Regions from separate parts of the Paraburkholderia sp. IW21 genome, predicted to be linked through region 2. Evidence: predicted binding sites of a transcription regulator. Region 2 holds the regulator's gene; each other region holds the start of a gene.

Region 1 (10,123 bases), 120 kb from region 2:
CCTTCGTCCGGCAAACCGGCTTCTTCGTCGTAAATCCAGCCGCAAATCAGGCACATCCAGCTTTGATATTCCATTCTTGTGTCGCGTCGTAAAGTCCGTGGAAACGGGAGCCATGATGGTACCGTGTTGCCGCCCCAATGCCTAGCAATCAGAAACGCGCAATCGTAGCGTGCGGCGGCCTTCGGCTATGCCAGCTGCGTCGCTTTGCTCCGCACCTGTGGCGTAGCGTCGCCGCTTGCTTTGCGGTTATCCGCTGGTTGAGTGCTGCTTGCTTGCGGCAAGGCGCCGATGAATGCGAAAAAACGCCCCCGCGACGGTTTAGGCCGCATAATTGAGCCGATTGCGCACTCTCTGCGCCAAAAATCAGCTCCTTTTGTAAATTTTCATGCCCAGCGATACGCCTCCGATCGTCCTCACCTTCGGCCTTTCCGATCCCACCGGCGGCTCCGGCCTGCAAGCCGACCTGTTGACCCTTGCCAGCATGGGCTGCCATGGCGTTTCCGTGCTCACGGGTTATACCGTGCGCGACTCGGCAAGCTGCGACGAAGTCACCGGGCTCGACCCTGAAGTGGTCGCGACCCAGGCTCGGATGCTGCTCGAAGACATGCCGATCGCCGCGTTCAAGGTCGGCGCATGCACACGCGCGGAAGTGGTGAGCGCGATTGCCGAGGTGGTCGCCGATTACGACGACATCCCGCTGATCCTCGCCCCCGACTTCACGCTCGACGACGAACACGTGCTCGCCGCCGACGAACTGCGCGAAGCGATCGCCGACCTGCTCGCGCCGCAGACCACCTTGCTGGTCGCCGATTCGGCCACCCTGCTCGCCCTCGCCCAGCCGGACGGCGACGCCGAAGCTCCGAGCCTGGATGCGGCGATCTCGCACCTGCTGTCGCAAGGCTGCGAATACATTCTGTCGACGGAAACCGGCACGCACCGGCTCGTCAATACGCTGTTCAGCGAAGACGGCCAGCTGCGTCAGGATATGTGGGACCGCGGCAGCCATCGGATCATGGGCATCACCGATACGCTCGGCGCCGCGATTGCCGCCTTGCTGGCCAATGGCCAGGAGCCGGCGGAAGCCGTGCGCGAGGCGCAAGAGTATCTGTATCAGGCCATGCGCAATGCGTTCCGGCCGGGAATGGGCGCGTATTTGCCGGACCGGTTCTTCTGGGCGCGCAGCAGCGACGACGAAACGCCGCCGGCGGCCGGCAAGGACGCAGCGCCGGGTGAAGCACGGCATTGAGATTTGATGCGAGGCGTCTGCCGCATGAGCGGCAGGCGCTCTAGCAAGCAAGCGGGTCGGCTTTAGTTTTAGCTTCAGCCAAACACCGCCCATAAAAAAACCCGCATTTCTGCGGGTTTTTTCTTTTGGGAAGCGCGCCTCGCGGCGCACTTCCCCATGTGTTTCCAACTGAGCCTCTAACAAGAGAGGCCCAACCGAAATTACATGTCCATGCCCATGCCGCCCATGCCGCCGGGCATACCGCCGCCCATCGGAGCGTCTTCCTTCGGCAGTTCGCAAACAGCTGCGTCGGTCGTCAGCAGGAGACCTGCAACCGATGCTGCGTTTTGCAGCGCCGTGCGCGTCACCTTCGTCGGATCCACGACACCTGCGTCAACCAGGTCGACGTACTCGCCGGTTGCTGCGTTGTAGCCGTAGTTGCCCGTGCCGGCTGCAACAGCTGCCACCACGACGCTGGCTTCTTCGCCACCGTTCGTGACGATCTGACGCAGCGGCTCTTCCATCGCGCGCAGCACGATCTTGATGCCTGCGTCCTGATCGGCGTTAGCGCCCTTCAGGCCGGCGATTGCCGTACGTGCACGGATCAGTGCGACGCCGCCGCCAGCAACGATGCCTTCTTCCACAGCTGCGCGCGTTGCGTGCAGTGCGTCTTCGACACGTGCCTTCTTTTCCTTCATTTCGACTTCGGTCGCAGCGCCGACCTTGATCACTGCAACACCGCCAGCCAGCTTGGCCACGCGTTCTTGCAGCTTTTCACGGTCGTAGTCCGACGTTGCTTCTTCGATTTGCGTGCGAACCTGCTTCACACGCGCTTCGATCGTTGCACCTTCGCCAGCGCCGTCGATGATCGTCGTGTTTTCCTTGCCCACTTCGATACGCTTCGCTTGACCCAGTTCGGCCAGCGTTGCCTTTTCGAGCGTCAGGCCGGTTTCTTCAGCGATGACTTGACCGCCGGTCAGGATCGCGATGTCTTCCAGCATGGCCTTACGACGATCGCCGAAGCCCGGAGCCTTGACAGCAACCGTCTTCAGGATGCCGCGGATGTTGTTCACAACCAGCGTAGCCAGTGCTTCGCCTTCGACGTCTTCTGCGATGATCAGCAGCGGACGGCCAGCCTTGGCGACCTGTTCCAGTACCGGCAGCAGATCACGGATGTTCGACACCTTCTTGTCGTGCAGCAGCACGAACGGGTTGTCGAGCACGGCAACTTGCTTGTCCGGGTTGTTGATGAAGTACGGCGACAGGTAGCCGCGGTCGAATTGCATACCTTCAACCACGTCCAGCTCGTCTTGCAGCGACTTGCCGTCTTCAACCGTGATGACGCCTTCCTTGCCGACCTTGTCCATCGCTTCAGCGATGCGGTCACCGATCGACGAATCGCTGTTTGCCGAAATCGCGCCAACCTGAGCGATTTCCTTGTTCGTCGTGCACGGCTTGCTGATCTTGCGCAGTTGTTCGATCGCGGCCGTCACAGCCTTGTCGATACCGCGCTTCAGGTCCATCGGGTTCATGCCCGATGCAACGTACTTCATGCCTTCGCGGACGATCGACTGAGCCAGAACCGTTGCGGTCGTGGTGCCGTCGCCTGCGTTGTCGCTGGTCTTGGAAGCGACTTCCTTGACCATTTGCGCGCCCATGTTCTGGAGCTTGTCTTTCAGTTCGATCTCTTTCGCGACCGAAACACCATCCTTCGTGACCGTCGGGCCGCCGAAGCTGCGTTCCAGGACAACGTTGCGACCCTTCGGGCCCAGCGTGACCTTCACAGCGTTCGCGAGGATGTTCACGCCTTCAACCATCTTGGCACGGGCGGAATCACCGAATACGACGTCTTTAGCTGCCATCTTCTAACTCCTTGAATTCTTGGGATATAACCGGGGAAGTAGCGACGTGCGCTTACTTCTGCACCACGGCCATGATGTCTTCTTCGCGCATCACCAGCAGTTCGTTGCCGTCGACCTTGACGGTCTGGCCTGCGTACTTGCCGAACAGGACGCGGTCGCCCACCTTCACGTCGAGCGCGATTTGTGCACCCTTGTCGTCACGCTTGCCCGGGCCAACTGCCAGAATTTCGCCTTGATCCGGCTTTTCTGCTGCGGCTTCGGGGATCACGATGCCCGACGCAGTCTTGGTTTCTTGATCCAGACGTTTGACGATCACGCGATCATGCAAAGGACGAAGGTTCATACATACTCCTCTCTTGATTGAGACTGAAGAACGCTGAGAAAACCCGGCTGGCTAAGCCAACCGGCGATGTTGTTAGCACTCTCGTGCAGCGAGTGCTAATTATATGGACGGGTGGTGACAAATTCAAGACCGTTCGGAGACTGCGGTGTCGAGATTCGCTCAGTTTGAACTCGCCACCTACATCCGGACGTCGCCCAAGGCGAATTTTTCACATAAAAACAATCACTTAGAATGGAAATTTCTGTTCCGCGTTGTCGCGCGTAGAGAACGATATGCCGCTTTTTTTGGCGGCATCCGCCCGAAAAGTTGGCAATCGACCTTCACGCCAGGGTAAACCTTTAACACGTCACGCCCTCAGTCACGCTTGCGGAATTCAAAAAACATGGTGTGACTCGACTGCCTCTCACAGTGGCAACCGAAGAAATCAGTCGAAAAGCCGCGCACCAACCGCTATCGGGTTTCAGTACAACGACGTGTCTATGATCCGTTATGCGACGCACCGGTCCAGATGCTGGTTGCGATCGGCAAATCAACGAAAAGAGGCCAGAAAAATGGCCTGTTCGCGACGCAAACGCACGCACATGACCGATAGAATTTCCTCCTATACGCACGTTACGCACCGTCACGCGCCCGATACCTGTCGGATCGTTTTCTCACATCGGATTTCCGGTTAATTCAGCATGACACGGCTTGCACGGCACTACGTCCCAGAACAACCGCAGCACGTTATCTTGCAGGGGCTCACAGGGCCCGCATTCCTGGACGAAGGAGACTACCTGTACTTCCTCGCCTGCCTGGCAGACGCGGCGCGCGTCGCCGATCTTGCGGTCCACGCGTGGGTACTCATGCCTGACGCGGTACAGTTCCTCGTCACGCCTTCATACGCGTCGAGCGTGGCCATGGCGATGCAGGCGGTCGGCCGTCGCTATGTCGAGACCTTCAACCGCCGCCATGGACGCCGCGGTACGGTGTGGCGTGGCGGGTACCGGTCGACCGTGATTGAGCCCGACCGGTATTTCCTGCTCGCGAGCCAGTTCATCGATCATGCGCCGGTGCGCAACCGCCTTGTGGTCGAGCCGGGGAACTACCCGTGGTCGAGCTACACGCACCACATCGGGCTGCGTGTCGATAGCTTCATCAAGGATCATCCACTCTACCGGGCGCTCGGCAATACGCCGTTCGAGCGCCAACAGGCTTACCGCGATCTGGGCGCACAGCCCCTCGACGAACGCGAGCTCAATAACCTGACGCAGTCGACGCTCGAGGACTGGGTGCTCGGCAGCGCCGCGTATTGCGAATGGGCGGCGCAGACAGCCAACCGACGTTTGATGCCCCTGCTGCTGCGCGACCGGCCGCCCCGGGTTCGCACGACACGCGCCCTCGCACACGTGGGCTAGTCAAAAGAGCGTCGGGTAGAAAAGTAGTCGAAGTCTCCACGCGCTGGAACGTGTCTCGCGGGCCACTGCGCGAGGCATTCCGCGCATTGGAACAAGCCGGTTTGCTGAAGACTGAGAAAAATCTCGGTGTCACAGTGCGCGCGCTGTCGCGACGCGAGGCCGAAGAGATTTACGAGGTTCGTGCGATGCTGGAGGAAGCGGTCGCCCGCGCACTCGCCAATCGGATGACGCCCGAAACGCTTGCGACGCGCAAAGGCATCATCACGTCGATGAAAGCCGCGAAGAAAGAGCATGACGTCACTGGCTACACGGCAGAAGGGGTGCAGGAGGCCATGAAGCGCTTTACCAATACGAATTACCTGCTCGCTGCCATGGAACCGCCCGCAGATGCGTTTCGGCGGCGGTGAGAGAGACGCCAGAAGCGCCAGGGCTTTCCCTACGCTTTCGTACCGTTGGCCGCCTCCCAACACCGATGTGTCTTGATTCGACTGCAGGATGGCGTTTTCGCGCGCTATACGATGCCTTCCGTCGACAGTACCCGGTGTTACGCTGAAGAAAGCAGCCTTCGCGGCAGTGAGCCGCCGTTAATCGGCAAAATCAGCAGCCACGAGAACATACCGCGAAGCGCGAATGCCGGCGAACGGCTAAACATCGCTGCGGGAGCGACTGCGATGGGAATCAGAACATATACGGCATTGACGCTATGGGTGTTTAGCAGTGCTGCTTTCGCATGGCAGCCGCTCACCTATCCAGTCCGAAGTCAAAGCGCTTATCAGCGCAGCGTCGACACCGCGCTCTGTTACGCCGCGGCCAACAAGCAGACCAAGGTCAATATCGCGCACGAATCGCAGCTTCCGCCGCGCAAACCTGTCGCAACCAAAACGTCGTCGACGGGTGCTCCGTCGCGGCCACCGTTGCCCACCAGCAGTTTTTCAGCGACCCCGCCAGGCACGAGCATGCCCGCGGCTTCAGCCGCCGCTGCCGCAAGCGCGCCCGGCACGAGCACAACAACGACCACGGCGACGACCGCCGCGCCCGCCAGGACGGCGAGTTCGACGCCGGCAACCACGGCCGCCACGCCGGCATCGGCAACCATCGCGGCAGATCACGGCGCTTCGGAAACAGCCGCGGCCAGCGCGGCCCAGACGGCAGCAGCCTCCAGTGTGAAGCTGCCGCCGCTGCCCGCACCCGAACCGCCAATGACACAGTACTGGGCCGCGTATGGCGCGTGCATGCAGGCACGGGGTTACGTCGTCACACAGTGACCCCGCTTGCAAGCCTCGTTGCGGTGCCTTGTTCTTTTTGATTGTGGCGCCGGCATTCGACGCCCGTTTGCGAAACGGCAATGTTTAGCGACATTACTTCCGAACCGCATGATTCCCTCCGATGCAGGCACTGCGGTGCGCCGCTAGCCGGTCGCTTCACGCCGTGTCCTGCGTGCAACGCGCGCCCGGTCGGTTCGCTTGGCACACGTACCGCGCCGACTTCACGCCTGAATGTCCAACTGAGCGACTCTCAGCCGATGCGTACAAACGGGCTCATGGCGCCGAAGATCTGGAGCCCGTCCTCGCGAGCCTTAACGGATCCGTACTATGCCATCCGCGAGCAGCCGGTCGCCGTACCCGTCTCGCAGCGACTGCGCCGGCCGGTGTTGCTTGGGGTGTCGGTGATGATGGTGACATCCGCCGTGTACCTGGGCTTCATACGCAGCAACGACTCGGTCGTCGGCACCCCTATCGCCGTGTCCGGGAAAGTGAAGACCCAGAACGTCACGCCGCCCGTTGCCATCGCTAACCGGCCGACACCTGTCTTAACCGCCCGACGCCTGGCGCCCGTGCGGTCCCCGCCCATCCCGCCGCCCGCTGCGGCGCCCCCTGCTTCGCATCAGGTGGCGACAGCGTCGTCCGACGCGAAGCACAACCCGGCCAGCCAGGTAAGCGGCCCGATAAGCAGCCAGGCAAGCAACCAGCCCGCCAAACCTCGCGTGAATGCCGCGAGGCAGCTCCGCGCCGCCCGCGCCAATCTGCAACGGAACAATCTGTCGGCGACGAAAACGCGGCTCGCGGCGGCCATCGCGGCGCAACCGGATAACCCCGACGCGCTGCGCCTGCGCAAAGCGGTCGCCAGCCGTGAACAGCAGCGGGACGCTCTGCTGAGCGTGGCGCGAGGTTGCGGTTATATCGCCCAATGGTCATGCGTCCAGCACAGCGCCGGGGACGCGCTGGCGGTCGATTCGAGCAGCCAGGAAGCACAGCGGCTGGTGACGTTCGCGATGCGGGAGTCCGAACTGACGAGCGCGTGGCCGTCGGCACCCACGCCCGAGGCCGCGCCCGACCCACACGGTGTCGCCATCAGCCACCATTGAACGTGACGGGCCCGCAGTGCGAGCTTCACGGCCGGCGCGAACTAGCGAGCCGGCACCGCCGGACTGACTTGATGTGCGATTGCCCGATAGCGTGCCGCCGTATCCCTGAGCGTCAAACCGGCAAGCGAGCGTTGCGCCCGTGCCTGCCCGAGCGCCACGACCACGGCATCCGCATAGCATTGCATGTCGTCCGTATCGACCAATTGCACGCAGGGAAATCCGCTCGCGAATGCAAACGACGGAATCTTGCTCGCGACGATCGGGATACCGGAGGCCAAGGCTTCGAGAAACGCCACGCTATGCGCCTCGGAGCGCGACGGCATGACGAACACGCTCGACTCCGACAGCACGCTCGCCACTTCGGAGCGCGGCCCGGCCACCACGACACGGTCCGCGAGCCCCAACTCACGCACGAGGTCGACGACACGGCGGTGGTAATCCCGATCTTCGACCACGCCATACAACACGAGACGCGCGTCTTGCACCCGCTTGAGCACTTCGGCGAACGCGCGCACCGTCAGAAGCTGATTCTTCACCGCCGCGTACCGGCCGATCTGCACGACCTGCGGCGCCTGGCCGCTGCGCCCGGCGTCGGCAGTGAACGCGAAGCGCCCGAGATCGACGCCGTTGGGCACCACGGTTATCGAAGGGTGCTGTCCAATGGACTGCACATAATCCGTCACGCCTTGCTGCGATACGCTGATCACCACCCGGGCACGTCCCGACAGAATGTGCTCGACGCGCCGGAACAGCGGACGCTCGAAGTCGTTGGTGGCCGAATGCATGACATAGACGACCGGCACGCGCAGCGGCAGCGCGCGCGCATAAAACGACGGAATCGTGGCGTGCGCAAAAATCACGTCCGGACGGAAACGCCGCACCGCGAGAAACAGATTCCACAGTTTGCCGCCGACCCGCCGCTGCCGCGACGGAAACAGACACTGCACGCCGTGCCGCCGCAGTTCGTCCTGCAACGGCATGAACTCGGCGTGCGGGGGCATCAGCGAGGCCACGCCCACCACCATGCCCTCGGCACATTGATCGATGGCGAGATCTTTCGCGAGAACCTCCGCACCCGACAAACGCGGCGCCAGAACCAGATGAAACACTCGCATCATGGCGTCCTCGCAGTCAGGGTCCTGAACAGCATCCACGACGCGGCGCAGCCGAGACCCAGGGTCATGGACCAGGCAATGCCCGTTACGCCCCACCAATGAACCGCGGGGGGCGCGCTGATCAGCAATACGACGACCTGAATCAGCGAGGCGTGCACGGTCGCCTTCGCGTCACCCACGGCGCGCAGATAAGCAACCAGCACGGCGATCAACGCACCGATCGCCATATTGATCACCAGAATTCTGAACAGCGGCACCGCCGGCAGCCACGCGGCGCCGAGAATCAACGAGAAAAGCGGCAAGGCGATCAAGCGGAGCACCTCGACGAACCCCGCCAGCCCAATCGCAATCACGAGAAGATAAATCTTGATGAGCCGCGATGCCGCCTGCGGACTTCTGCGATGACGCGCCGCGAAGGTGGGGAAGAGGTATTGCGACATGGCGATCGCGGCGTCGGCGAGCAGCATCTGCGCGAGCCGCGACGACATCTGATATCCACCCAGTTGCGCCGGGCCGAGCAGCTTGCCCACCACGACCTTGTCGAACTGGTTGAGCAGCAGATTGATCACACTGCTCGCCCAGATCCAGCGGCTGAAGCCCACGTAGTGACCGATTCCCGACCATACGGCGCGTATCGGCGGGCGCGGTTTCATCGTCGCCCAGGTCAGGACGCTTTTCAGGCTTTCGCCGACCACGAGACCGATCAGTACCGAGGCCGCGCCCGCCCCGAAGTAGGCGAGCGCCAGCCCGAACGAACAGTCGACAAAGGCGGCCGCCACCTCGACGCCCGCAATATGCTGGAACCGCCGTTCGCGCTGCACGAGGTAGTAAGTGGGCGAGGCGAGACCGCGCAGCAGCGGCAGCAGTGCGGCGAGCTGAATCAGCACGAGCGAGCCGTTCAGATGAAACTGGTTGCTCAGCAATGGCGCGAGCGCGACCAGCAGCAGCGAGATGAGCACGCCGCGCGCTGTCAGCGTCGTCCACACCGCGCCAAGCTGGGAACGCGTCGGTGGATGTTCGCCTTGAATGACCGCTTGGGCGAGACCGGTGTCGGACAGCGCCTCGGCAATCGCCACCGCGAGCAAAGCCACGCTCACGCTGCCGATCGCCGCCGGCCCGAGCATGCGGCCAATCGCCAGAAATTTGACTGCCACTAGTCCACGCACGGCGAACTGCTGCAACAGCACCCATGTCGCCGCACTCGCGCCAAAACTGGCCGCTATAGAGAGGGCCGGAAGCCTGATCGCCCGCAAGCTGTATCTCCGTCGAATCGGAACGCCGTTGAATCGGCACACGCAGCGATTCAACGCATCGCTGCGAACGCCGCCGGCGCATAATTTGTTAGGTCGCACCAGCAAGCTGGCGAAGTTTTATCGAATGCTATGCACGACCTTACCGCGAGAGATTCGGCAACAACCGCCATCAGCTAGGCCAGTTCAGCCGAACCTATTGCGCGGTAGTACGTTTACCCACAGAACAGATCAAATAGATGGCTTCGCGACCGCCCGCGATGCTAACGTTGATCACCTGGCGCCCTTGGGCAGCCGGCGCCACGGCACCTTTTGCACGACACGTTCGACCACGGAAGACGACTGAATCGATGGAACAAGACTACGTCCTGATTGTGGAGCCCAACCTCACCGGCCATCGCTGGCGTTATGTGGAGTGGACCATGCAGGCCTGCACGGAGGCCGGGTATCCGTGCATCCTCGCGACCGAATCCGCCAACGAAGACCACCGGCTTGCGAGGCAGATCGTCGCCGCCAACCGCGCCGACCTGCAGATTGCGTTCGTCGATCCGCGGGAGCGGCCTCGC
Region 2 (10,123 bases):
CGGCCTTGCCGAAGCGCGACTGGAAAGTGATGCGGCATTCCACCTGCGTCAACCCTAGCGCCTGCGTCAGCAATGCACCGGTCTGCTGGCATTGCGCGTGGTACGGATCGCCGAGATCCAGCGTGCGCTTGGGCACGCCGTGAAAACTGAGCACCAGCTTGTCGCCCGCCGCGAAGTCGGGCCGACCGTGTTGATGCCAGTACTGATGCACCTGGGCGGCGAGCGCGGCGATGTATGCCGGGTGATCGGCGTACTCACGCACCGTGCGGATTTCCGGCTGGTTGCGCATGCGCTTGAGGGCGGAAAAGGCATCGTCGAAGGCTGTGGCCGTGGTCGAAGACGAATATTGCGGATACATGGGCATCAGCAGCACACGCTCGGCGCCCGCCAGCTTAAGCTGGTTCAGCATGGCCGGAATGCCGGGCGTGCCATAGCGCATCGCGTAGTCGACCAGCACCGTGTAGTCGTTCAATTGCAGCAGATGGCGCAAGCCCTCCACCTGCTTCTCTGTATTGACGCGCAGCGGCGAGCCCTCGGGCATCCAGACCGCTGCGTACTTCTTCGCTGAGGCGCGGCCCCGAAACGGCAAAATCACCAGCCGCAGGATCACCTGCCAGACCAGCGCCGGAATTTCGACCACGCGAGGGTCGGACAGAAACTGCGCGAGATAGCGGCGGACCGCACGCGGCGTCGGCGCGTCCGGCGTGCCGAGATTGATCAGCAACACGGCGACACGGTGTGACGTGGCGTTCTGTGAAGGCCGCTCGAGGTCAAAGCGCATAGGCAGCAGGAGTAACCGCTTTAGGCGGAGAGTCGGTTCAGGTGGAATTCATTATAGCGGCGCGGTCCATGGCGGGGTCCGCCATGGACCCCTGGCCATTCGGCCAATTGGCAAGCCGCGCGCCGTCGCGCATCATTTGCAGCATCAGGACCCGCAGCAAGCCGTGACCGCTGGGGTTACTGCTGGCTGAGGGTCAGGGAAAGCAGCCGCGCGGTGATATCCACAATCGGAATCACGCGGTTGTAGGCCATGCGGGTCGGCCCGATCACGCCGAGCGTGCCGACGATCTTGCCGTTTACCTCGTACGGCGCGGTCACGACGCTCATTTCCTCGATCGGCACGAGATTCGACTCGCCGCCAATGAAAATCTGCACGCCCGCCGCGTGACTCGATACGTCGAGCAACTGAAGGAGACTGGTCTTTTGATCGAACACATCGAACAGCTTGCGCAAGCGCGCCATGTCCGACGAAAGGTCGGCGACTTCAAGGAGATTGCGCTCGCCGGAGATCAGCACGGTCTCGCCAGTGTCGGATTCATCCGTGCTGGCCGTGACCGCCGCGTGCATCAGCGTGGTCATGTCGCCGCGCAGTTCGTCGATTTCTTCGCGCAAGCGGCGGCGCACGTCGTCGAACGAGAGACCCGCGAAGTGCGCGTTGATGTAATTGGAGGCCTCCACCAGCTGCGACGGCGAAAAGTCGCGTTGGGTCGCCATGATGCGGTTCTGCACGTCGCCTTCGGGTGTCACGATGATCAGCAGGATGCGCTTGTCAGACAGGCGCATGAATTCGATCTGCTTGAACACGTGACTGCGCCGCGGTGTCAGCACCACGCCCGCGAACTGCGACAGGTTGGACAGCACGCTGGCCGCCGCGGCGACGATTTTCTGCGGTTCGCCCGCCTGCAGCGTAGTCTTGACGGTACGCGTCACCGCCTCTTCGTCCGCGGCGGATTCCACCGTCAGCATGGTATCGACGAACAGCCGGTAGCCGCGCGGCGTCGGAATGCGGCCCGCGGAAGTATGCGGACTGATCACGAGTCCCAGATCCTCGAGATCGGACATCACGTTGCGGATCGTTGCCGGGCTCAGTTCGAGGCCGGAATAGCGTGACAACGTGCGCGAGCCGACCGGCTGACCTTCGGCGATGTAGCGCTCGATCAGCGTTTTGAGGAGGGTTTGTGCGCGAGGATCTAGCATGACGGAAAATTTTAGCTCAATGACACGACTACAGCGAGCGCTAATGGCGCTAATCACTCACGATCGCGCTGCCTCTCGGCAACGCGGTGCCTGGAATTCGGTGCGGTGCTTCGCCTGCCGCGCTGTCCAGCGTGTTTGCCGGCACTTTGTCCAGCTCCGAGCCCTGCGCCTCGCCGCCCACTCTTCTGGCAAGTCCGCTGGCGCCGCGCCGCCGCACGACAACCGGCGCACATGTCATCAAGGCTTCACCATTCTAACGATAATCGCGCAATGCGCTGGCAGCCCGCGTGCGCCGGCCCGCTACCGTGTCTGTCCACGGTTCTTTTCAGGCCCTACCTATGGTGTAATGCCGGCATGCAAGTGACCAGCCAGTTCAAGACCGTCGCGCTCGTCGGGCGCAACAATACGCCGGGCATCGGCGAGCCGCTGACCGCGCTCGCCTCGTGCATCGCGAAGCGCGGCTTCGACGTCGTGTTCGAAGCCGACACCGCCGCCGAAATCGGCGTCACCGACTACCCGGCGCTGCGTCCCGCCGAGATCGGTGCGCGCGCCGACGTCGCCGTGGTGCTAGGCGGCGACGGTACGATGCTCGGCATTGGCCGCCAGCTTGCGCCCTACCGCACGCCGCTGATCGGTATCAACCACGGGCGGCTCGGCTTCATTACCGACATTCCGATCTCCGACATGCGCGAGATCGTGCCGCAAATGCTCGCCGGCAACTTCGAGCGCGAAGAGCGCACGTTGCTCGAAGCGCGCATCATGCGCGGCGGCAATCCGATCTATCACGCGCTGGCCTTCAACGACGTCGTGGTCAACCGTAGCGGTTTCTCGGGGATGGCGGAACTGCATGTGTCCGTGGACGGGCGCTTCATGTACAACCAGCGCTCGGACGGCCTGATCGTCGCCACGCCTACCGGCTCGACCGCGTACGCGCTGTCGTCGCAAGGGCCGATCCTGCATCCGCAATTGCAAGGCATCGTGCTGGTGCCGATCGCGCCGCATGCGCTGTCGAACCGCCCGATCGTGCTGCCGGACGACTCGAAGGTGAGCATCCAGATCGTCTCGGGCCGCGAAGTGAACGTCAATTTCGACATGCAGTCGTTCACCTCGCTGGAACTGGGCGACACGATCGAAGTGCGCCGCTCGCGTCATACGGTACCGATGCTGCATCCGGTCGGCTACAGCCACTTCGCAACGCTGCGCAAAAAGCTGCACTGGAACGAATACCCGTCGCACGAAGAAGACACCAGGCCTTGAGCGACCGGAACCCCGGACCGCCGGAACACTGGAACGCGAACGCCGCCGCTGCCGAACCCTGAACATCACGCTCATCAGACGACCTCCATGCTTCGCCACCTCTCGATACGCGACTTCGTCATCGTCGCCGCGCTCGATCTCGAATTCGACAGCGGCTTTTCCGTTTTCTCCGGCGAAACAGGGGCCGGCAAGTCGATCCTGATCGACGCGCTGGCCCTCGCGCTCGGCGCCCGCACCGATGCGAGCGTGGTGCGCACCGGCGAGAGCCGCGCGGACATCACGGCCGAGTTCGAGGCGCACGCGCAAGTCGAGCACTGGCTCGACGAGCAGGCGCTCGGCACGACCACCGACGACGGCCATCACGGAAGCACCGTGATGCTGCGGCGCGTGGTGGATGCGAACGGCCGCTCGCGGGCCTTCATCAACGGCACCGCGGCGACGCTCGCGCAGTTGCGCGAAGTCGGCGAGATGCTGGTGGATATTCACGGGCAGCATGCGCACCAGCTACTGATGCGCCCGGACGCACAACGCGAACTGTTCGACACCCATGCCGGCCTGACCGACACCGCCGCAACCGTGACCCGGGCCTGGCGCACGTGGCGCGAGAAAGTCCAGGCCGTCGAGCACGCGCAGACGCGCGACCGTGAGCTGCAACTCGAACGCGAGCGCCTTGCCTGGCAGCTCACCGAACTGGATAAGCTCGCACCGCAACCCGGCGAGTGGGAAGAAGTCAACGCCGAGCACCGGCGGCTGTCGCATTCGGCCAATCTGATCGACGGCGTGCAAGGGGCGCTCGGCGCGCTGTCCGAATCGGACGAGGCGATGATCACGCAGCTGGCCTCGATCGTATCGAAGGTGCGTGACCTGGCAGAGATCGATCCTGCCTTGAACGACGTGCTGGCAGCACTGGAACCGGCCGAGATCCAGTTGCAGGAAGCGGCTTATTCACTCAGCCACTATGCGCAGAAGCTCGACCTCGATCCGGACCGGCTGGCCCAGGTCGAAAAGCGTCTCGACGCGCTGCACTCGGCCGCGCGCAAATTCCGCTTGCGGCCGGAAACGCTGCCTGAAGAACACGAAACGCGCCGCGCGCAACTTGCGGCGCTCGACGCAGCAGCCGACCTCGACAGCCTGCACGCGGCCGAAGCCAAGGCTAAAGAAGCCTTCCTTACCGAAGCGAAAAAATTGTCGAAGGCGCGCGCCAAGGCCGGTAAGGCTCTGGGCGTGGCTGTCACCACCGGCATGCAGGAACTGTCGATGAAAGGCGGCAGCTTCGAAGTGGCACTCGTGCCGTTGCCGGAAGGCGGCGCGCATGGGCTCGAGCAGGTCGAATTCCGCGTCGCCGGACATGCCGGCGTGCCGCTGCGGCCGCTTGCGAAGGTCGCCTCAGGCGGGGAACTGGCGCGGATCAGTCTCGCGCTGGCTGTCATTGCCAGCGCCGCAAGCCCGACGCCTACCCTGATCTTCGACGAAGTCGATACGGGCATCGGCGGGGGCGTCGCCGAAGTGGTCGGACGTTTGCTGCATCAACTCGGACAAGCGCGTCAGGTGCTGTGCGTCACGCACTTGCCGCAAGTGGCCGCACGCGGCGACCATCATTTTCAGGTGGCAAAAGCGGGCAACGGCAAGGGCGGCACGGTCAGCAGCGTGACTTCGCTCGATAAAGCGAGCCGCGTCGAAGAAGTTGCGCGCATGCTCGGCGGCCTGGAAATCACCGCGACCACCCGCAAGCACGCGAAGGAAATGCTGGCGGCTTAAGCACTACGCGGCGCGGGTCCGCTCCGCCGCGCGGGCCGCTTCGCAAAAAAACTCGGGCAGCAAATCACAATAGCCCGCGCCCTAACCGAGCGAGCGCGCCTTACCGCATCAGCCGAACACCCGCTTCCAAAGCGCCAGCACCGCCTCACGCTCGGCGGCCACCAACGCCGGATCGACGCGCGCCTTCTCCATGCCGTCCAAACGCAGCTTGTGCTGCAACTTCCGGTAAGTCCGGTAGGCCGCGCCGACCGTCTCCGCTTCCGCCTCGCTCATCAAGCCGAAGCGCGACACTTCACGCAGCAACGCGATATTGCCGGTATTGCGGATCAGTTCAGGATCGCTCGCCGCATGCAGCAGGACCCAGTACTGCACCGTGAATTCGATATCGACCATCCCGCCGCGGTCGTGCTTCAGGTCGAACAGCGCCGTCTGGTTCGGATGCCCCGCTTCGACACGCTCACGCATTTCGACGATTTCCTTCGCAAGCGGCGCGGCCTCGCGCGGCGTGGTCAGCACCTGCTCGCGGATCTCCTCGAATTTCGCGCCGATTCCGGCGTCGCCCGCGCAGTAGCGCGCGCGGCTCAACGCCTGGTGCTCCCACACCCACGCGGTATTCGCCGCATCGCCTTCGCGCAGTTGATAGCGGCGGAACGCGTCCAGATCGGTAACGAGCAGGCCCGACTCGCCGTTCGGCCGCAGCCGCAAGTCGACATCGAACAAGGTGCCCGCGCCGGTCGCCGTCGTCAGCCAGGTGATGAGGCGGCGGGTGTACGTGGCGTAGACGTCGGCGGCGGCATCGTCGGGATCGTCGTAGAGGAAGATCACGTCGAGGTCGGACGCGTAACCCAGTTCCTTGCCGCCCAGCTTGCCGTAGGCGATCACCGCAAACTTCGGCACCTCGCGGTGGCGTTTGGCCAGTTGCTTCCAGACCGCTTCGAGCGTGACGTCGAGCACGGCGTCGGCGAGCTCGGACAGGCGGTCGCTCACATGCTCGACACTCAGCCTGCCGGCCAGATCGATCAGCAGGATGCGGAACACCTCGGCCTGGTGCGCGTGGCGCAGCAGATCCATCTGTTGCTCGACGCCATCCGCCGCGGCCAGACGCAAGCGCAATGTGCGCTTGAATTCAGGCCAGTCGAACGGACTGTCCATCGCCTCGTCGTCGAGGAGTTCGTCGAGCAATTGCGGGTGGCGAATCAGATAGCCGGCGGCCCAGCGCGAACCACCCAGCACCGACAGCACCCGATGCAGCGCTTGCGGATATTCGGTCAGCAGCGCCAGATACGCGCCGCGCCGGCTCACGGCTTCGAGCAGGTCGAAGAACCGCGCCACCGTATCGCCGCGCCGTTCGGGCGGTTCCAAGGTGCGCGCGGCTTCCAGCGCGCGCTGCGCGACGATGTCGAAACGTTGACGGCTGCGCTCGGCGAGCCCCGCGTAACGCGACGACTGCCAGATCGCGCGCAACCGCGCCAGCAGTTCGCCCGGCTCGGGCACACCCAGTTCGATCAGCCGCGCCTCTAGCGCTTCGCCAGCGCTGTCGTCGGCGAGCGCGCTGCTCCACACCCACGCCGCCGCGCCGTCTTCCGGTGCGCCGCAGCCGTCGCGGCCGCTCACCTTGTCGGCGAAAATCTGGTCGAACTGCTGTTCGACGAACTCGCGGTGCGCGTCGAGCTTGAGCATCAGCGCGGCATAGTCGTCGCAACCCATCGCGTGCGCGAGCGCGCCGCGTTCCTCGGGGTCGACCGGCATCGCGTGAGTTTGCGCATCGTTGCGGTATTGCAGACGGTGTTCGAGTTCGCGCAAGAAGCGGTACGCCTGTGAAAGCTTCACGCAGACCGAGGTATCGATCAGCCCGTGGGTGGCGGCGTGCCGCAAAACGGCGAGCGTCGGACGCACCCGGAACCCGGCATCCTGGCCGCCGCGAATCAGCTGAAACACCTGCGCGCTGAATTCGATTTCGCGGATGCCGCCGCGGCCCAGCTTGATGTCGTCGGCCTTGTCGGGCCGCATCGAGGCGCGCCGCTGCGCCTCCTGGCGAATCTGCAAATGCAGCGCGCGAATCGCGCTGATCACGCCGAAGTCGAGATAACGGCGATAGACAAACGGCGTGACGATCGCGTCAAGCTGCTTCTGCAGCCGCTGCGCAGCGTCGCTCGTCCCCTCGGACACCACGCGCCCTTTGATCCACGCATAGCGTTCCCACTCGCGGCCCTGCACGTAAAAATACTCTTCGAGCATGCCGAGGCTGCACACGAGCGGTCCCGAATCGCCGTTCGGCCGCAAACGCATATCGACCCGGAACACGTAACCGTCGGCGGTCACCTCCGCCAATGCGCCGATCAGGCGCTTACCCAGGCGAGTGAAAAAATCCTGTGTCGCGATTGGCGAACGCTGACCGCCCGCGGTCTCGCCGTCTTCCTCGTAGACGAAGATCAGGTCGATGTCCGACGACACATTCAACTCACGCCCACCCAGCTTGCCCATCCCGACCACGCCGAGCGCGAGCCGCTCGCCCTGCGGTCCGCGCGGCTCGCCGTATAGCGCTTCGAGTTCCGCCGAGAGCACCGTCAAGGCCCGCTGAATCGTCGTCTCCGCCAGATCGGTCATCGCGCCGGTGACTTCGGCGACATCCGCCTCGCTAGTCAGATCGCGCTCCATCACGGCGCAAAACACCTCGGTGCGCAACTGGCGCAAGGCCCGTTTAAGTGCATCCTCACTCAACGGACCGGCCGCCGCGCCGCCAGCCTCCACGCACAGCGCGTCAAGGCGCGCGTCGATGCGCTCACGCGTGAGCGGCGCGGCCGCGAGCGCTTTCACATGCGCCACGAGTGGCGGACGCGCCGCTGCGGCGCGCGCCGCGTAATGTGAATAGCTGGAACTCAGGAGAGTGGCGTCGGTCATCAAGGGGCTGGCTCGCTCGTTGCTTTATTAGCGTTGTTCAGTTCGCTGTATCACAGGGGTCAGGCGGTCTCGCGCAGGACGCGAGGCGGCATGCAGAAAGGGTTTGCAGGAAGTCCTGCCGTCGCTTTCCCGTGTGTTACATTTCGTCGTTAATTCGCAAAACTACCATACGTCCACCCGCCGCAGCATGTCCGAGCGAAACGAATCCGCCGAGCCGCACGAAGCCGGACAGGTCCGGCCAGTGAGCGGAAGCGACCACATCGTGCTGCGTCGGACCTTCCACGTGGTGCTGGCGCTCGCACTCGTCCTCTACTTCATTGCGACGGGGCTCTTTCTCGGCTTGCGTTATGTGGTGCTGCCGCGCGTCGATTCGTTCCGGCCGCGCATCGAAGCCACCGTCTCCGACAAACTGCACACGCAGTTCACCATCGGCAAGCTGGCGCCGCATTGGAGCGGCTTTCAGCCGGGCCTCGACGTCACCGATCTCGTCATCCGCGACCATGATGGCCACGCAGCGCTGACCATTCCGCACGCCACCGCCACGCTCTCGTGGAAGTCGCTCTGGCAGTTCCATCCCGCCCTTTCCAGCCTGATCGTCGATCAGCCCGACGTGCTGGTTTCGCGCAGCAGCGACGGCGTGATTTCCGTGGCAGGTGTCCCGGTGCCGACCCGGCACAGCGGCAACGACACTCTGTCCACGTGGCTATTGCGGCAACAGGCGATCGTAGTGCGCGGCGGCGTGCTGCGCTGGCGCGATGCGCAGCGCGCCGCGCCTGAACTCGCCCTGCGCGACATCCGCATCGCGATTCTCAACGAAGCCTACGATCACCGGCTCGCGCTGCAAGCGCCCGCCGACGGCCACGTCCTCCACGGCCCGCTCGATTTCCGCACGCATTTCAAACACGCGCCGCTCTCCGCGATCGGCAAGCCGGTCAACTGGACCGGCGAGGTCTACATGTCGACCGGTCCGGTCGATCTGCCGACCCTCGCGGACTACGTCAATTTCCCGATCGAGATATTCGCCGGCCGCATCGACAATGCGATCTGGGCCGACTTTGCCGATGGCCATATGAAATCCGCGGGCGGCCAACTGGCCGGCATGGATGTCTCGATGCGGGTGCGCCCGACGCAGCCCAGGCTGCTCGTGCCGGTCGCCAATTTCGCGTGGCGCGTCGAGGCCGACCAGGGCGACTACAAGCTGCAACTGAACAACTTGCACGCCGAACTCGGCCAGCCGCCGCTCGACGACGGCACGCCGCTCACCCGCACCCTCGCGTTTTCCACGCTGAACGGCCGCTACCGCACCGCTTCGCAGCAGCATGGGCAACTCGTCAGCGTCAGCGGCGACCGCGTCGACCTGGGCATCCTCGCCGAATTCAGCCGCACGCTGCCTTTGCCACAGCGCCTGCTGAACAATCTCGTGCGCTTCAATCCACGCGGGCTGGTGGCGAACTATCTGATCGAGGTCGAGCGCGGCAAACCGGAGTCGGGCGAAGCAGGCAGCGACCGCCGGCCGAGTGGCGCCGAGCCGATCGAGCACTATCGTTTCAAGGGCGATCTGCAAGGCATTAGCGTCGCCGCCCAGGAACCGCCGCCGGGACTCACCCCGATGAATCACCCGCGCGCAGGCATACCCGGCATCGAGAACCTGTGGGGCAATGTCGACGCCGACGAAAACCACGGCACGGCGACGCTCGACACCTCCAACGTCGCGATTACACTGCCGGGTGTGTTCGACGACCCGCGCCTGAAGCTCGACCGTTTGCATGGCCGCGCCGATTGGACCATCACACCGAAGGCGCCGGGCGAGAACCACCCCGCCTTCACCGTCAAGCTGGCCGACTTCGGCGTCTCGAACCCCGACGCCACGGCCACCGCCACCGCCGATTACAGCAACCCCGGGCACGGGCGCGGTTCGCTCGACCTGAAAGCCGACTTCCAGCGCGCGCAGGTCACACGCATTGCCCGCTATCTGCCGACCAGCGTCAGCGAGAAGCTGCGCATCTATCTGGGCCACGGGCTGCAAGCCGGCATGTCGCACGGCGCGACGATCGAAATACACGGCGATCTGACCAAATTCCCTTACTCCCGCGCCCCGGACGCCGGGATCTTCCACATCGTCGCGCCGTTCAAGGGTGGCAAGTTCGACCCCTCGCCGTACCCGCCGCGCAAGATGAAGAACGGCACGCCGAACGTATGGCCGCCGCTCGACGGCATCGACGGCGTGTTC
Region 3 (10,123 bases), 230 kb from region 2:
ACGTTCACCGCGAACCAGAAAAAAGGGCGCTCATTTTCGGGCGCCCTTTTTTCGTTCAAGCCATCACGTCATTCCGCGTCCGGCTGCACGCCAGGCGCCGCACGGGCGAACGCGTCAAGTTGCATCGCGTGATCGTAGATGCGCTGAATCATTGGAAACTTCGCTGTGTCGACCTTGAAGCGCTGCGCGTTGAACACCTGCGGAATCAGACACGCATCGGCCAGCGTCGGGGTGTCGCCGAAGCACAACTTGCCGGTGCGCGCATCGGCCGCCAGATGCGCCTCAAAAGACGCAAAGCCCGTTTCGACCCAATGCTTGTACCATGCGTCCTTCGCATCGTCGTCGACACGCAGCGTGTGCTTCAGATACTTCAGCACGCGCAGATTGTTCAGCGGATGTATCTCGCACGCCACCTGCAACGCCAGTGAACGCACGTACGCGCGATCGCCAGGCGTAGCCGGCAGCAACGGCGGCTCAGGATGCGTTTCCTCCAGATACTCGATGATCGCGAGCGACTGCGCCAGCACTTCACTACCGTCGACGAACGTGGGCACGATGCCGTCCGCATTCACCTTGCGGTATTCCGGCTTCAGCTGCTCGCCGCCGTCGCGCATGAGGTGCACGGGCACATAGTCGTACGGCAGATTCTTAACGTTCAGCGCGATGCGCACGCGATACGACGCCGAGCTGCGGAAATAGCTGTAAAGCTTCATGGTGTCCGTCTCCTCCAACCGCTCATCAGACGACGCGTACGCTAAGCTCACCAAGTCCGTCCACGCCGCCCTTCATGAGGTCGCCCTGCACCACCGCCCCGACGCCTTCAGGCGTGCCGGTGAAAATCAGATCGCCCGGTTGCAGTTCGAACAGCGTCGACAGATACGCGACCGTCTCGGCCACCGACCAGATCAGTTGTGACACGTCCGAGCTCTGTTTTTCCTCGCCGTTCACCGACAACCAGATCGAGCCCTTGCCGACATGCCCCACCGTCGTCACCGGATGAATCGGGCCGAGGGGCGCCGAGTGATCGAAACCCTTCGCGGTATCCCACGGACGACCCAGCTTTTTCGCCTCGGCCTGCAGATCGCGGCGCGTCATGTCGAGGCCGAGTGCATAGCCGTAGACGTGATCGAGGGCGCTTTCAGCCGGAATGTTCTCGCCGCCTTTGCCGATCGCCGCCACCAGTTCCATCTCGAAGTGGAGGTTCTTCGATTGCGACGGATAGGGAAATTCGCCGGTCGAGTTGGGCGCGACATACAGTACGGCATCAGCCGGCTTGCTGAAGAAGAACGGCGGTTCGCGGTCGGGATCGTGCCCCATCTCGCGCGCGTGAGCCTCGTAGTTGCGGCCTACGCAGTAGATGCGACGCACCGCGAACTGTTCGCTGGACCCGACTACCGGCACCGCGACCACCGGTGCGGGTGCAAATACGTAACTCATCCCGTTCTCCGTTTTTTTGAATTGTGCCGTCAGCGCGGCGATAAAACACCGAGTGTAACGCGCAGCGCACAGTCAGTGCGCATAGACAGGCACGGCCGGCCGTCCCCGTGCATCGTCTCGCCGGATCGCTATAGATGCGATACTCACATCCAATAGCGTCCTTTGAATACCGTGGCCGACCGCTCCATGTGGCCAGCCACCCCGTCCCACTGCGCCCGATGACCGACTCCACCGATACCGCCAATCCCTTCCCCTGCGCCCGCTATATCAAGGAAATCGGCCGCGGCCCGAACGGCGCCCGCGCGCTGACCGCTGACGATACGCGCGCACTCTATAAGGCGATGCTCGACGGCCGCGTGTCCGATCTCGAACTCGGCGCGGTGCTGCTCGCGTATCGGGTGAAGGGTGAAACCGCAGACGAACTCGCCGCCATGCTGGCCGGCGCGCATGCGTCGTTCGAACCGATCCATTTGCCGCACGCGGCGTTGCGGCCCGTGTCGATACCCACGTACAACGGCGCGCGCAAACAGCCGAACCTCGTGCCGCTGCTCGCGCTGCTGCTGGCGCGCGAAGGTGTGCCGGTGCTGGTGCACGGCGTCACCGAAGATCCGGGCCGGGTGACGAGCGCTGAAATCTTCACGCACCTGCAGATCCCGCATGCCCAATCGCACGCCGATATCGAAGACGGTCTCGCCGAGCGGCGTCTTGCGTTCGCACCAATCGACGTCCTTGCGCCGAAGCTCGCGCGTCTTCTCTCGCTGCGCCGGCGGATGGGCGTGCGCAATTCGACTCATACGCTGGTGAAGATCCTGCAGCCGTTCGCTCCTGCTGGGCTGCGGCTCGTGAACTACACGCATCCGCCGTATCGGGACAGTCTCACGCAGTTGTTCAACACGCATCCGGATGCGGCGGCTGGCGGAGCGCTGCTGGCGCGCGGCACCGAAGGCGAAGCGGTGGCCGACACGCGGCGTCAGGTACAGGTCGACTGGTTGCACGACGGCATCTGCGAAACACGGGTGCCGCACGAGCGCTCGTCGCCCGACGCGCCCGAGGTCGAATTGCCAGAAGCACGCGATGCTGCGACGACAGGCGCGTGGATCGGCGCCGTGCTGCGGGGCGAAGCACCCGTGCCGAGCGCAATCGAACGGCAAGTGGAACTGATCGTGGACGTCGCGAAAACACCGGTGTGACTGGCGCTGCGTGAACCTGGGCGTGAGCACATGCGGCGCTTGCGGCGCAAGTCCGCGCGCTGAACGTGACGGCCGCGGGTTGACACGCCGCACTACGCCGTCATACATTAGACCTATGCGTTACCTTCCGAACACCCTCCGAATTACCTCCGGCCGCCTAGCGCGGCCCCTATCGCTACGCCTAGCGTAAGTCCGGCGTAGCGCCGCGCATTGGCAGCTCGAGTTGCCCAAAGCGCGGGCCTCAAGCAGTTTCTCGCAGTTTCCGTCTCACCCCGATCGTAGTTCTTCACAACCTGTAGTCGTTTGCATTCGTCCGTTTACCGTTCGGACGAAGCGCGAGGATACCCGTGGCAGCCCGCCAGCCGCTCGAGGCCACGCCCTTTCGCATGCGACACAACGAACGAGGCTCATCATGTTGCCCAATCCCGCTGAAAAATACCGCCCCTTCCCCGCTGTACGTCTCACCGGCCGCAAATGGCCGAGCCGCACGATCAACCAGGCGCCGATCTGGATGAGCACCGATCTGCGCGACGGCAACCAGGCGTTGATCGAGCCGATGAATGCCGCGCAAAAGCTCGAATTCTTCGAGATGCTGGTGGCAATCGGCTTCAAGGAAATCGAAGTCGGCTTCCCGTCGGCCTCGCAAACCGACTTCGATTTCGTCCGCATGCTGATCGAAGAAAAGCGCATTCCCGACGACGTGGCCATCGAGGTGTTCGTGCCATCGCGCGCGGAACTGATCGCACGCACGTTCGAAGCGCTCGAAGGCGCGCCGCGGGCAATCGTGCATCTGTACAACGCGATCTGCCCGTCGTTTCGCAAGATCGTCTTCAACCAGTCGAAGGACGAAATCAAGGCATTGGCCGTGGAAGGCACCCGCATCATCAAGGCACACGCGCAGGCACGGCCCGATACGCGCTGGACATTCCAGTACTCGCCCGAAACCTTCAATACGACCGAGCTCCCATTCGCCCGCGAAGTATGCGATGCCGTTGCGCAAACCTGGCGGCCCACGCGCGATCACAAGATGATCGTCAACCTGCCCGCGAGCGTAGAGGCCGCAACGCCCAACGTGTTCGCCGACCAGATCGAATGGATGGACCGCAATCTCAGCTATCGCGACAGTATCGTACTGTCGGTGCATCCGCATAACGATCGCGGCACCGCAGTGGCCGCGACGGAATTGGCACTGCTCGCGGGTGCGGACCGTGTCGAAGGATGTCTGTTCGGCAACGGCGAGCGCACCGGCAACGTCGACCTCGTCACAGTCGCGATGAACCTTTTCACCCAAGGCGTCGACCCGGGCCTCGATTTCTCCGATATCGACGCGGTGCGGCGCATGGTCGAGCGCTGCAACCAGATACCGGTGCATCCGCGGCATCCGTATGCGGGCGACGCGGCCGAGCGGCCGGTCTGGAGCGATGAGGATCCGCAGCGCGTGGCTGCGTGAGACGACTTGAAGCGGCTCGGCACCGACCCTCGCAGCCTGGCGAGCGGCGCACCTGGTAGCGCGACTGCACTAAAACCCGCGCAGCCAAACCTGGGCAGGCGGCAAATTCGGCACGAGCGGCGCAACTCGCCTGCTCCTGCCGTCCGCGCGCTCACCACACAACGCGCAACTAGCGAAACGGCGTGAGTTCAAAAGGCTCACTCGATCGCGCAACGCGTCGCCTGCCAGGCGATCAGGCGCCACTGCCCATCTTCCTGCGTATGAATCGCCGTGTACGCGATCGGAAACAGCAGCGCACCATTATTCGCTTCCATTTCGATCAGTGCGCGGCCGGTGACGACACAGGTCTCCCGCCCCACCGGCAGCACTTCTTGCGACTGCACTTCGATCTGCCGGTAGCGGCGGCGTCCTGCGGTAATGCCATCGATGAACTGCCGTTTCGTTTCTCGCTTGCCGTTCGTATGGACATAGCTCACGTTGTCCGCGAGCAGCGTGTCGAGCGATTGCCCGTCGCCCTCGACCATCGCACGAAAGCGCTCTCGCTCGAGTTCCCGAATCGCTTCGATCATCTTTGCCGCCATTACTCAGCCCCTCGCACCGGTGAGCCGAACGTGGCCACGGTCGTCAGAAGTTATATTGCAAATATAGCTGGCTGAAATTTATACCAGGATTCGGCTCTTTGATACCGCCGTTGGAAATATGCTGGAAACGGTAGCCCGCCTGATACTGCTGACGTTTGCCGAACTGCACGCCCACGCCCGCCATGGGGGCGAACTGGAACGCAGTGGAAAGCGTGTAGTCAGAAGAAATAGCGGGGCTCGACAGCAGCCGGATGCCCGCGCCCGCTTCAATATAAGGGCGAATCGACCCCGAGCCCTTGATGAACCGGATGATCGGCGTCACACCGATTTCGCCGAGGTTCTCGTGCACATTTCCTTCGTTGGTGTGCCACCAGGCCGCGTGCGCTTCGCCGATCAGCGAGAAATGCCAGTCGCCGATTGGCCACCACGTCAGATTTGGGTCCCAGACCAAACCGAAGTCGAGCTCTTTCAAGTGGTGATCTGCCGTACCGACGGCGACCTGCATACCGAACTGGTCAGCCGCGGCCAAGCCCGAAGCCCCAAATATAAAAGCCGCAGAAGCGCCTTTTAGAGCCAGTCTACGCAAAGCGTTTTTCTCGTTCTTCATTGGGCACCGAGCTAGCCGAACGGTTGATCACCGAACTCTGTCCCACTTATTCTAAAGACATTCGAAGCGATGGATCGTATGAAGAAACCCAAATTCTCGAAATTTGTCACTTCAAAATCAAAGAATATCGGTCACTTATGAGAATGAAGGCGCTTTGTCAGCTAAATCCTACGGCGCCCACCAGACTCGCAGCAAAAGAGTCAAATGGCTATCGGAATCCAAATTTCAATAGGAATATACGGAACTTGGATGCCCCTACGGCCTCTAAGTATTAGCACTCGGCAAATCAGAGTGCTAACATCCAACGCTGGAGTCGTTTAACTGAATACGCTTTTGTCTGATTCCAAAGGAGTTTCCTACGTGAGCCATGCAATGACCCTTCCGAGTACTTTGAGCCCGTCGTCGGCTAAGGCCGCTTCGGCAGGTGCACTGGCGCTCTCGCATTCCTCGCTGCTGCCCGGTCAACTGGGCAATATCGACGCCTACATCCAGGCCGTAAATCGGATTCCGATGCTGACGCCGGGGGAAGAACGCCAGTTCGCCACCGAATTTCGCGAGCAGGACAACCTCGTCTCTGCGCGCCGCCTCGTCCTGTCGCACTTGCGGCTGGTCGTGTCGATCGCGCGCAACTATCTGGGTTATGGACTGCCGCACGCCGACCTCATCCAGGAAGGCAATATCGGCCTCATGAAGGCCGTGAAGCGCTTCGACCCGGAGCAGAACGTGCGCCTCGTGTCGTACGCCATGCACTGGATCAAGGCCGAAATCCACGAATACATTCTGCGCAACTGGCGCATGGTGAAAGTCGCCACCACCAAAGCGCAGCGCAAGCTGTTCTTCAACCTGCGCAGCCACAAGCAGGGCTTGGGCGCATTCACGCCTGACGAGATCGAAGGTCTCGCCAAAGAGCTGAACGTGAAGCGCGAAGAAGTGGCCGAGATGGAAACGCGCTTGTCCGGCGGCGATATCGCGCTGGAAGGCCAGGTCGAAGACGGCGAAGAGTCGTATGCGCCAATCGCCTACCTCGCCGACTCGCATAGCGAGCCGACTGCCGTGCTGGCTTCGCGTCAGCGCGACAAGCTGCAAAGCGACGGTATCGCGAGCGCGCTGGAGGCGCTGGACGCCCGCAGCCGCCGCATCATCGAAGCACGCTGGCTGAAGGTGGAAGACGACGGCTCGGGTGGCTCCACGCTGCACGAACTGGCCGACGAATTCGGCGTGTCAGCCGAACGTATTCGCCAGATCGAAGCGAGCGCAATGAAGAAAATGCGCGGCGCACTGACCGAATATGCGTAAGGCTTAAATATCTTCGTCACGCCGGTTCGTCCGGCGCGCGTCGTTTAGTCGCAGAGCCCTGCCCTCGCAAGAAGGCAGGGCTTTTTCTTGCGACCGGCAGCGCATGCGCTCCGTCGCAGACGCTCGCGCACGCACGCACTCAAGAACATGCCCGCCAAGCACGCGTTTCTTGACCTACCACAAAACTCATAGCAATACTGTCCCTACGGGGCGAGATTCGCGACCCAATGCCGCAGCGCAGAACTTACGCACGCACGGCCCTGCTTCTAAAATCGGGATGCACTCTCCAGACCGCTCAAACGGCCTGGATCCAGCCGGATTCACCGGTGTGAAGTCGCCTTCGACCGATCATGACCCTAGCCCTGAATCGCAATACCACCCCGCGCCCGAGCCTGCGCAAACGGCTCGCCGGCTGGGTACGTGGTCCGACGCTGGCGCGGGATATCGCCATTGTCCTCGCCATCAAATTCGCACTGCTGATGGCGCTCAAATACACATTCTTCAATCATCCGCAGGCGGAGCATATGTCGCTGCCGCCTGAGCAAGTCGCGCAGGCGCTGCTGTCCGTGCCTGCCTCGCATCCGTCCCAAGGTGATCACCATGCCCGTTAGCGAAGTCGTAGAACTGTCGCGCCTCCAGTTCGCCATCACGGCGCTTTATCATTTTCTGTTCGTGCCGCTCACGCTCGGCCTGTCCTGGTTGCTGGTCATCATGGAGTCCGTCTATGTGATGACTGGCAAGCAGATCTACAAGGACATGACGCAGTTCTGGGGCAAGCTGTTCGGCATCAACTTTGCGATGGGCGTCACCACCGGTCTCACGCTGGAATTTCAGTTCGGCACTAACTGGTCGTACTACTCGCACTATGTCGGCGACATTTTCGGCGTGCCGCTGGCCGTTGAAGGTTTGATGGCGTTCTTCCTCGAGTCGACCTTCGTCGGGCTGTTCTTCTTCGGCTGGACGCGGCTCTCGAAAGTACAGCACGTGATCGTCACGTTCCTCGTCGCGCTCGGCTCGAATCTGTCGGCGCTGTGGATTCTGGTGGCCAACGGCTGGATGAACAATCCGGTCGGCGCCACCTTCAACTACCAGACCATGCGCATGGAACTCGACAGCATCTTCTCGGTGCTGTTCAATCCGGTCGCGCAAGTGAAGTTCGTGCACACCGTATCGGCCGGCTACGTGACCGCTTCGATGTTCGTGCTTGGTGTGTCGTCGTGGTATCTGTTGAAGCGCCGCGACACCGAATTCGCCCTGCGCTCGTTCGCGATCGCCGCGGGCTTCGGCCTCGCCTCAACGTTGTGCGTGATCGTGCTCGGCGACGAATCAGGCTACCGTACTGGTGAAGTTCAACAGGTGAAGCTGGCTGCCATCGAATCCGAATGGGAGACGGCGCCGGCACCCGCACCGTTCACGATCATTGGCATTCCGAATCAGAAGGAAGAACGCACCGACTACGCGATCCGCATTCCGTATGCGCTCGGTCTCATCGCCACGCGCTCGATCGACGAGCCGGTGGTCGGACTGAAAGACCTGATGGCGCAGAACGAAGTGCGCATCAAGAACGGCATGCTCGCCTACGCCGCGCTGCAAAAGCTCAAGCAAGGGGATGCTTCGGACGAAGCCAAAGCCGCCTTCGACGCCCATAAGAAAGACCTCGGCTACGGCCTGATGCTCAAGCAGTTCACCGCGAACGTCACCGATGCCACGCCAGATCAGATCGTGCAGGCCGCCAAGAAAACGATTCCGCCGGTGGCGCCCGTGTTTTTCTCGTTCCGCCTGATGGTCGGTCTCGGCATCCTGTTCCTCGCGACTTTCGTCCTGGCGTTCTGGTTCTGCGCGCAACGTTCCCTGCTGCTGGAAAAGCGCCGCTGGTTTCTGCGCTGGGCCGTGTGGGCGATTCCGTTGCCGTGGCTCGCCGCGGAATTCGGCTGGATCGTTGCTGAAGTGGGCCGTCAACCGTGGACCATCGCCGGCATTCTGCCGACCGCATTGTCCGCCTCGAGTCTGACGCCGAGTGATTTGTACCTGAGCATTGCCGGCTTCGTCGTGTTCTACACGGCGTTGTTCATCATCGAAATCATGCTGATGTTCAAGTACGCGCGACTCGGGCCTTCGTCGCTCCATACCGGGCGCTATCACCACGAACAACAACAGCCGCTGAACCAGCCGCTGCCGACCAACACGGCCGCATGATTCGCCGCCACGCTGTTTCAAGGGAAAAATCATCATGGATTACGCAACCCTCAAACTGATCTGGTGGGTGTTGATCGGCGTACTGCTGATCGGCTTCGCGCTCACCGACGGCTTCGACATGGGCGCGGCGATTCTGCTGCCGTTCATCGGCAAGACCGACGCCGAGCGGCGCATCGTCGTGAATACGGTCGGCGCGACGTGGGAAGGCAACCAGGTATGGCTCATCACCGCGGGCGGCGCGATGTTCGCCGCATGGCCGCTGGTGTATGCGGCTTCGTTCTCCGGCTTCTATTTCGCGATGCTGCTGGTGCTGTTCTCGCTGTTTTTCCGGCCCGTCGGTTTCGACTACCGCAGCAAGCGTGAAGACCCTCGCTGGCGCAGCGCGTGGGACTGGGCGTTGTTCGTCGGCGGCTTCGTGCCGGCGCTCGTGTTCGGCGTGGCGTTCGGCAACCTGCTGCAAGGCGTGCCGTTCTCGTTCGACACCGATTTGCGCGTCACCTATCACGGCGGCTTCTTCGCGCTGCTCAACCCGTTTGCGGTGCTGTGCGGGCTCGTTAGCGTGTCGATGCTGGCCGCGCACGGCGCGGCGTTCGTGAAGATGAAAACGGACGGCGTCATTGCCGAGCGCGCCTCGCTGGCGTTGCGGATTGCTTCGCTCGCCGGTGTCGTGCTGTTCCTGATCGCCGGCGCACTGATCGCGACGATGATCGGCGGCTATCAGATCGTCGACGCCGCTCCCCTCGATACGGTTGCCAATCCGTTGCTGAAGAACGTGATTGGCGCACCTGGCCTGTGGCTCACCAACTACGCGAACTATCCGTGGATGGTGGCCGCGCCGGTAGCGGGTGTGATCGGCGGCGTACTCGCGTTGTTGCTGGCGCGCTCGCGTTTCGAAAAGAGCGCCTTCCTGTCGACCTCGCTGATGATCATCGGCGTGATCCTGACGGCGGGCTTCTCGATGTTCCCGTTCATCATGCCCTCCTCGCTTGACGGGCGCAGCAGCCTAACCGTGTGGGATTCGACCTCGAGCCGTATGACGCTCCAGATCATGCTGGTCGCCGTGGTCATCTTCCTGCCGATCATTCTGATCTACACGAGCTGGGTGTACCGCGTGATGCGAGGCAAGGTGACCGCCGCGGCGCTCGAAGAGAATCGCCATTCGATGTATTGATCAGGAATACGATTAACAGGAGTTTGCGATGTGGTATTTCAGTTGGATTCTCGGCATTGGCGTGGCGTTGGCGTTCGGCATCATCAACGTGATGTGGCTGGAATCGCGCCGGCCTTTGGAAGCGGGAAAGCATAAGACGCATTGATGCATCCTCTACCGGCCGCGTGCCGGTAAACGTCATGCGGCACCTTGATT

What was found. The regulator HrcA, encoded in region 2, represses chaperone genes, less so after heat shock. The targets are predictions, from matches to a motif close to TTAGCACTCNNNNNNNNNGAGTGCTAA.
Region 1: groES (co-chaperone GroES) is a predicted target of HrcA. The motif match lies at 3,503-3,529, and genes of this name have one in related genera.
Region 3: rpoH (RNA polymerase sigma factor RpoH) is a predicted target of HrcA. The motif match lies at 5,537-5,563, and genes of this name have one in related genera.

Annotation. Positions count from the first base shown of each region.
Region 1 is NZ_JBGGWA010000004.1:125,469-135,591, forward strand. It holds gene ACAX43_RS11030 (rubredoxin) at 1-74, opposite strand, end outside; gene ACAX43_RS11035 (hydroxymethylpyrimidine/phosphomethylpyrimidine kinase) at 386-1,246, shown strand; gene groL (chaperonin GroEL) at 1,447-3,087, opposite strand; gene groES (co-chaperone GroES) at 3,140-3,430, opposite strand; gene ACAX43_RS11050 (transposase) at 4,111-4,827, shown strand; partial or broken gene ACAX43_RS11055 (FCD domain-containing protein) at 4,836-5,153, shown strand; gene ACAX43_RS11060 (hypothetical protein) at 5,499-6,092, shown strand; gene ACAX43_RS11065 (hypothetical protein) at 6,368-7,192, shown strand; gene ACAX43_RS11070 (glycosyltransferase) at 7,234-8,307, opposite strand; gene ACAX43_RS11075 (oligosaccharide flippase family protein) at 8,307-9,560, opposite strand; gene ACAX43_RS11080 (glycosyltransferase) at 9,908-10,123, shown strand, end outside.
Region 2 is NZ_JBGGWA010000004.1:247,891-258,013, forward strand. It holds gene hemH (ferrochelatase) at 1-781, opposite strand, end outside; gene hrcA (heat-inducible transcriptional repressor HrcA) at 958-1,977, opposite strand; gene ACAX43_RS11595 (NAD kinase) at 2,332-3,234, shown strand; gene recN (DNA repair protein RecN) at 3,322-4,992, shown strand; gene glnE (bifunctional [glutamate--ammonia ligase]-adenylyl-L-tyrosine phosphorylase/[glutamate--ammonia-ligase] adenylyltransferase) at 5,101-7,893, opposite strand; gene ACAX43_RS11610 (YhdP family protein) at 8,081-10,123, shown strand, end outside.
Region 3 is NZ_JBGGWA010000004.1:476,186-486,308, forward strand. It holds gene maiA (maleylacetoacetate isomerase) at 69-713, opposite strand; gene ACAX43_RS12655 (fumarylacetoacetate hydrolase family protein) at 739-1,437, opposite strand; gene ybiB (DNA-binding protein YbiB) at 1,656-2,627, shown strand; partial or broken gene ACAX43_RS12665 (2-isopropylmalate synthase) at 3,040-4,023, shown strand; partial or broken gene ACAX43_RS12670 (hypothetical protein) at 4,008-4,235, opposite strand; gene ACAX43_RS12675 (nuclear transport factor 2 family protein) at 4,275-4,658, opposite strand; gene ACAX43_RS12680 (acyloxyacyl hydrolase) at 4,702-5,265, opposite strand; gene rpoH (RNA polymerase sigma factor RpoH) at 5,626-6,561, shown strand; gene cydP (cytochrome oxidase putative small subunit CydP) at 6,912-7,172, shown strand; gene ACAX43_RS12695 (cytochrome ubiquinol oxidase subunit I) at 7,162-8,757, shown strand; gene cydB (cytochrome d ubiquinol oxidase subunit II) at 8,792-9,928, shown strand; gene cydX (cytochrome bd-I oxidase subunit CydX) at 9,957-10,073, shown strand.